2 regions of the Paenarthrobacter sp. PAE-2 genome follow, and region 2 is predicted to be linked to the other one. Evidence: riboswitches for the same ligand, from Rfam matches in the RefSeq annotation. Region 2 holds a riboswitch; the other holds the start of a gene.
What was found. A riboswitch is a leader RNA that binds a small molecule or an ion and turns the genes downstream of it on or off. The one in region 2 is predicted to bind cyclic di-AMP.
Positions count from the first base shown of each region.

Region 1: another riboswitch for cyclic di-AMP. It lies ahead of OCL88_RS13775 (hypothetical protein); the one in region 2 lies ahead of OCL88_RS15645 (NlpC/P60 family protein).

Region 1 is NZ_JAPDNV010000021.1:44,752-48,154, forward strand. It holds gene OCL88_RS13770 (pyridoxal phosphate-dependent decarboxylase family protein) at 1-1,216, shown strand, start outside; gene OCL88_RS13775 (hypothetical protein) at 1,313-2,152, opposite strand; cyclic di-AMP (ydaO/yuaA leader) riboswitch at 2,158-2,311, opposite strand; gene OCL88_RS13780 (winged helix-turn-helix domain-containing protein) at 3,087-3,403, shown strand, end outside.
Region 2 is NZ_JAPDNV010000028.1:35,690-39,092, forward strand. It holds gene OCL88_RS15635 (NCS2 family permease) at 1-615, opposite strand, end outside; gene OCL88_RS15640 (copper resistance protein CopC) at 729-1,367, shown strand; cyclic di-AMP (ydaO/yuaA leader) riboswitch at 1,547-1,709, shown strand; gene OCL88_RS15645 (NlpC/P60 family protein) at 1,713-2,501, shown strand; gene OCL88_RS15650 (FAD-dependent monooxygenase) at 2,654-3,262, opposite strand.

The sequences.
Region 1 (3,403 bases), on a different contig from region 2:
TGATGAGCTGGCTGCACTGGCCGAACCGGGACTGATGGCCATCCAGTCCGGACGTTTCTACGGCTGGGTCATGGGCGGCACTTTGCCGGCTGCCATGGCGGCGGATTGGCTTGTCTCCGCGTGGGACCAAAACGCAGGCCTGCGTTTTGCCACCCCGGCGGCGGCAGCGATCGAGGAATCTGCGGCCGATTGGTTGCTTGACTTGCTGCACTTGCCCGCTACCTCCGACGTCGGCTTCACCACGGGCGCCACGACCGCCAACTTCGTCGGGCTTGCCGCGGGAAGGCAGCACCTGATGGACGAGGCCGGCTGGGACTTGGAAGGCCTCGGCCTGTCCGGGGCGCCGAGGATCACGGTGTTTGCTGGGCGGGAGCGGCACGCTGCGGTTGACCTCGCTTTGAGGTATCTGGGCTTGGGGTCGTGCGTTCCCGTGGACGCAGACAGGGAAGGCAGGATCCTGCCCGACGCGCTGGAGGACGCCATGGGAGAGCAACCCGGCCCGGCGATCGTATGCCTCCAGGCGGGCAACCTGCACTCGGGTGCCTTCGATCCCATGGCTGACTCCATCGCCGTGGCCCGCGACCGTGGTGCGTGGGTCCACGTGGACGGCGCCTTTGGTTTATGGGCGGCTGCGAGTCCCAAACTGCGGGAACGCTTGGCAGGTGTGGAGCTCGCCGATTCCTGGGCCACCGATGCCCATAAGACACTCAACGTTCCTTACGATTGCGGTCTGGCAATCGTGGCCCGCCCCGAAGCCATGAGGCGGGCCTTCAGCGTTCATACGAGTTACCTGATAGCGACGGATGCCGGGCCGGGGGATCCTTTCGAGAAAGTTCCGGAGATGTCCCGCCGCGCCCGCGGTATTCCGGTGTGGGCTGCCCTGCGCCAATTGGGCCGGAACGGTGTCATCGACATGGTGGAGCGGCTGGCCGAGAACGCGCGGGCGCTCGCTGACGGCCTATCCTCGATCCCCGGGGTGGAAGTGCTCAATGACGTGGTGTTCACGCAAGTCTCGGTGACTTTCGGGAGCGACGAACGTACGCGCAGGATCACCCAGCGGCTCATGGCAGAAGGCGCCGTATGGATGTCAGGGTCTTCCTGGCAGGGCCGGGATATCCTGCGGATCTCCGTCAGCAACTGGTCCACGGACGACGCGGATGTGGCGGCGTCCATCGCAGCCGTACGCGCTGCGGTGGAGCAGGAACCCGAAGCCTAGTTAAACGCCAAAGCCGCCCCCGTTTCCGCCATCCGCTCCAGTAGGTACTGGTGCGTGTGGGGGCAACGGGAGCGGCTTCTCAGGCAACGTCCGGGTTTAGTACCAGTTGTTGGCCAGGTGGAATGCCAGGGCTGCCGACGGCGAACCGTAGCGTTCCTTGATGTAGTTCAGGCCCCACTTGATCTGGGTCTGGTAGTTGGTCTGCCAGTCAGCACCGGCGGAAGCCATCTTGCCGGCCGGCAACGACTGGACAATGCCGTAAGCACCGCTGGAAGCGTTGGTGGCAGTGGTGCGCCAGTTCGATTCCTTTTCCCACAGCGTGTTCAGGGCGGTCATTTCACCCGGACCCCAGCCGTAGTTGGCCAGGATGCTGGCAGCGTAGGCCTTCGCAGCGGCAGGATCGTCAACGGCCTTGGGGGCGGCAGCGGCGGCAGCAGCTTCTGCAGCAGCCTTGTCCGCAGCGGCCTTGGCGGCGGCGTCGGCTGCAGCCTTCTCAGCGGCAGCCTGGGCAGCAGCAGCCTGCTCGGCGGCGGCCTTGTCAGCTGCAGCCTTTTCGGCGGCAGCCTTCTCCGCAGCAGCCTTTTCGGCGGCGGCCTTGGCAGCTGCGGCCTTTTCAGCAGCGGCGCGCTTGGCGGCCTCAGCCTGGGCAGCGGCCTCAGCGGCAGCGTTCTCGCGGGTCTGCGGGTCCACCTGGACCGAAGCCTGGGTCTGTGCTGCCTGGCTCATCTCCGGAAGGTTGAACGCGGCGTTTGCGGCCTGCCCGAGCGATGCAACGCCCAGCGCGGCTGCGACGACGCCGGCTGCTACCGACATGCGGTGGCCGGTCCTGCCCTGGCGGGCAGCGTTCTTCAGGACATTCTGCGACTTGGTCAGGTGAGCGTTGTTCTCGTCACGGTGACGCGCCTCATGGCGCGACTGATCCTTGAATTCAGACATGCGTGATTACCTCTCAGCGCCTGCGGAGTTAGCTGTCGGGTTCGGATGAGGTCATCCGGCCGCGCGTGTAGCTGCGGCTTCACCCCAAGGGCCGGCGCAATGCCTGGCCCGGAGACTCTGGGTCCCCCGTCTCTGCCTCGAAATCAGAACGGAACTCCGGGAAGTGGCAGAGCTCGGCGCATCCCGGGTGCGGGCCAATGTTGGGGCGACCCACTCGTTCGACGGTACAGGAGGTTCAAGCGAAAGTCACATTTAGGTAACAGAGATCACGACGCCGGTGCGTCGCCTTGCCGGATTCGCCGCGCTTGGGATGTGCCCTAAGGAAGTGCGGGTCAGGATGTGCCACGGCGCCGCGATCATCGGGGCACTGAGCTGCCCAGGGGTTCGCAGGTGGCAGTCGAAGCCTTCTAGCAGATTGGAAGCCTGAATAACGAGCTTGGCGTCCGCTTCGATTGGACAGCATCCGTTTCAGATCGTGAGATTCCGCTGGTCGGGCGCTCGCGGGAATCCAGAGGGGCATCATGTCCCATTGATCGAAGAAAGTTCAGTCAGAACGCATTATTTCTGCCCTTGACCGAACAAAACCGCATTCATTTTTGCAATCCGCTGAATTGTGATTTGCGGCACAATACTCGCGCTTATCTCAGAATGTGGACGTTTCCGCCCTTTGTTACTTGCGTGTTGCCATTGTTACGTTGCACACTTCCAATGTGAACAAGAACTCAACAGCACCTGCAGCCGCAGCAATCTTCTCCAGCACACCCGCTGGCGACGAGTCCCGCTGTTGTCGAATGCAAGCCTAACTTCCCACCCCAGAAAAGTTTCAGGCATTCGCCCCCTAGCCCACCGTTGGGCGCCCCTCCCCAAACTCATTGCGGGGACACCAGCATTCGAAGCCGCGATGACGGCTATTCACTTTTGAGGTAAGCACTCCATGTCAGTTGCATCCGGATACGTCCACATCTCCGTCCGTAACGCCAACAAGGCCGCTTCCAACGCCGGCCTCCGCCCCGGTTTCGGTAACCGCCCCGGTTACGCACCCGGTGCCCAGGCTGCTGCCCAGCAGGCTCCGGGCTACGTTCCCCAGGGCTACAACCCGAACTCCTACGGACAGTTGCGCGCCGTGCCTGCCGCTACCGAGCCCGCAGCCATGACGGCACCCACTCCGGTGGTGGCCCAGTCCGAGCGTCTCCGGCCCGTGGCCAACGACAACGTAGCCCGCGGATTCGTGCTCTACATGGGCATTGACGA
Region 2 (3,403 bases):
CACCAGCGCGATGGTGAGGACCAGGCCGACCGCGAACACCAGCGTCGGCCAGCCCAGGAGTTTGCCGTCCACGCCCAGGCCCAGCGGAACGGTGGTTCCGGCGGCGTCGGGGATGCGGCGTACGAAGCCGGCGTTGACCAGGCCGATCAGCGCAATGAAGAGACCGATGCCCACCACGATCGCGGTCTTGAGCGCCTCGGGGACGGCCTTGAAGACGGCGGTCCGGAATCCGGTGAGGACGAGGATCAGCATGGTCAGGCCGGAGAGGACCACCAGACCCATCATGTCCGGCCATGTCAGGCCCGGGTGCGAGGCAACAGTGACGGCCACAAACGCGTTGACGCCCAGGCCCGTGGCTACGGCAAAGGGATGCTTGGCCCAGGCACCCATGAGGATGGTCAGGATGCCTGCCACGAAGGCCGTGGTGGCGGCGACGGCCGTGAAGCCCAGCGATGCCCCGCTCGAGTCAGCCCCCGACAGGATGAGGGGGTTCAGGACCACGATGTAGCTCATGGCAAAGAAGGTCGCGAAGCCGCCACGGATTTCCCGCGAATATGTGGATCCACGTTCGGAGATCTTGAAGTAGCGGTCGATTGCAGAACCCTGTTTAAGCATGGATGTCTCCGGGGATCGTGTGAGTGTGCTCTCAAATCCTATGCCCGCCCGTGCGGGGAGACCTGACGATTCGCCTAGTCTGTAAGGAAGCCAACATTAGGAGAAACCGCCCCATGCGCACCATCCGACCGCTCCTGGCCGCCGTCGTTGCTGCCCTCGCCTTCGCCTCGGCGCTGCTTTCCGGGGCCGCCCCGGCATCGGCGCACGACGTCGCAGAATCCACGAGTCCGGCCAGCGGAGCCACGGTGGCGGAAGTTCCGGCGTCGGTCTCCGTCACGTTCAATAACCGGCCACTGGCTATTGGTTCGGGCATGTCGGTGACAGCGGGCGGGGAGAACTGGGCGGACGGCGCCGTGCAAATCATCGACAACCAGGCGGTCCAAAAACTGCGCCCCGGCGCTCCGGCGGGCCAGTACACGGTGGTTTGGCGCGTCGTCAGCTCCGATTCGCACCCCATCGAAGGCACCTTTACGTTCACGGCAACAGCAGGAAGCACGACGTCGGAGGGGGCCACCGCGGGAGCCTCGCCGTCCGCGTCGGGCCAGGCAGGTTCGGGCACGGTTCCGAGTGCGGGAACTGCGGCCCCCGGAACCCCCGTCAGCGAACCGGCTCCGGACGCCTCCCAGCCGTTCCCGTGGAGCATCGTGGCGTTTGCTGCATTAGCTGTTGCGCTCGTTATTTTCCTGGCCGTTACGGCCCGTCGGAAATTGGCTGCCTCCAATGATGCCGAGGGCGATAAATCCGCGGAATGACGGGGTTTTCTACATACCTGCGAAAATCTCGAAAGGGTTACTGCGACACGCTCGACGCGCACTTCTCGTTACTTAAATGTGACTTTGCCGTGATCATCGCGTACGGTAGTACCTGTGCCCGATCCGCATTCGGTGCACTTCCGGCCTGATTGCCTAGCTCTGCCGCAGGTCGGAATCCGTTCGCAGACATACCTACGGCAGAGACGGGGAACCCATTTTAGGCCGCCATTGAGCGCGCCTTGGGGTGAAGCCACGAAGCTTCCGCTGAACAGCGGTCGATAGTGGCCGGGTGACTCCCATCCGAATCCGACAGCTAACCTCGCAGGCATCGGGAGAGGCTTTTTCATGTCTTCACGCATTCTTCGCGGCCGTCGTAAGGCGGACAGCGTACGCCCCAATCCGTTCATCTCCATCTCCAAGGCAGTTGCCAGCAACGCTTCAGGCGCTGGCCGCCAGGCAGCCGTCATCGCTGCAGCTTCGGGTCTTGTCCTGACCGGTTCCATTGCTGCACACGCTGCCGAAACTCCGGCACAGGCTCCGGTCCAGCGGGACTCCAGCCCCGCCACGGTTGCTGAAACCGTTGCCGAAACCCCCAACAAGGTTGTCACTGCCGCAGCAACGGCCACAGTCAACTTCGAGCGTCCCGCTGTTGCTTCCGTAGCAGCACCGGTCATCGAAAAGCCGGCCCCTGTTGTTGAGGCTCCCAAGAAGGCAGCAGCCAAGGCTGCTGCAGCTCCTGCCGCTACCGCCACGGTTGCTGCTTCGGCACCTGCCGCTGCTGCTCCCGCAGCACCTGCCCCGGCACCCGCTGTTGGCGGCGTCAACGCAGCAATGGTTGCCTCGGCTTACGCCCAGATCGGTGTCATGCAGGACTGCACCGCCATGGTCGAAAAGGCCCTCGGCTCCGCAGGTATCCCGGTGGGCGACCTTGCACCCATGCAGTTCATGAACTACGGCAAGGTTGTCAGCGATCCCCAGCCCGGTGACATGATTGTCCAGTCCGGCCACGTTGCCATCTACATCGGCAATGGCCAGGCCATCTCCGGTGGCATCAACGGTAACCAGACCGGCATCCACCCGATCAGCTGGCTGACCGCAACCGGCCCGCTCACGTACGTCCGCGCCGGCGCATAAGCCTTACGCTTCACAAAAAGGCCGGCACCCCCGGAGGCTTTGTCCTCCCGGGGTGCCGGCCTTTTTGGTTTAAAGCTTTTTGGTCTAAGGCCACTGCTTCAAGGGCCCTGTTTCAGGGCTGCCTTGGTGGCGCTGTTGGGGTTGGCCCGGACTTAGGCGATCGCGAGGCCGGGCGCTGCGGGAAGTGCCACCTTCGAAGAGATGGCCTGTCCCACCGCCTTGGCCTGGCGGAGGACTTCCTTGGGGGTTGGCGTGATGAGTTCTCCCACTCCCACCAGATGCATGCCCACCGCGCGCATGGCGGCCACGAGGTTCTGACCAACGGCAATGCCCAGCTCGGCCAGCATTTTGCGCAGCTGGCTCTGTGCGCAACGCGTCACCACAACGTGGTCGGCAAGAAGAATGCCGTGGGCTGTGTGGACGGCCCACTGCCGAGGGGTTGCGAGGGGAGTTTCCGCAGCCGCGAGCAGGTCCAGCCGGACCGCCTTGGTGGTGTTGCGTACATCCAGGTGGTGACTGGCCGCGTAGTTCCGCAGGTGGCGGAGGATCTGGTTCCGTTCCAGCATGGAAGCGGGATCGGCAACCTCGCAACGTTGCAGCATGCCGGTATGCACGGAAGGACCCGTCTGCGCGAGTGGGCCGAAGCCGTCCACCACGATCGAACCCACGCCGTACCGGCTGAGTTCGCTGGCCACGGCGAGGCCTGAGAGTCCGGCTCCGATCACCACCGTGGTGGTTCGCTCCGTGGCGGAATCAGGCATGAGTGACACTGCGTGGTTCCTCCTTGACGTACGTGCCCAAAGGCAGAATTGGACGCTTCCGGTTCCCCAAACGGTCGCAAATAAATGGCCGGTATGTGTTCTGGAACACTCTCTCCGGCCATTCGGTGACTCGAACACTAC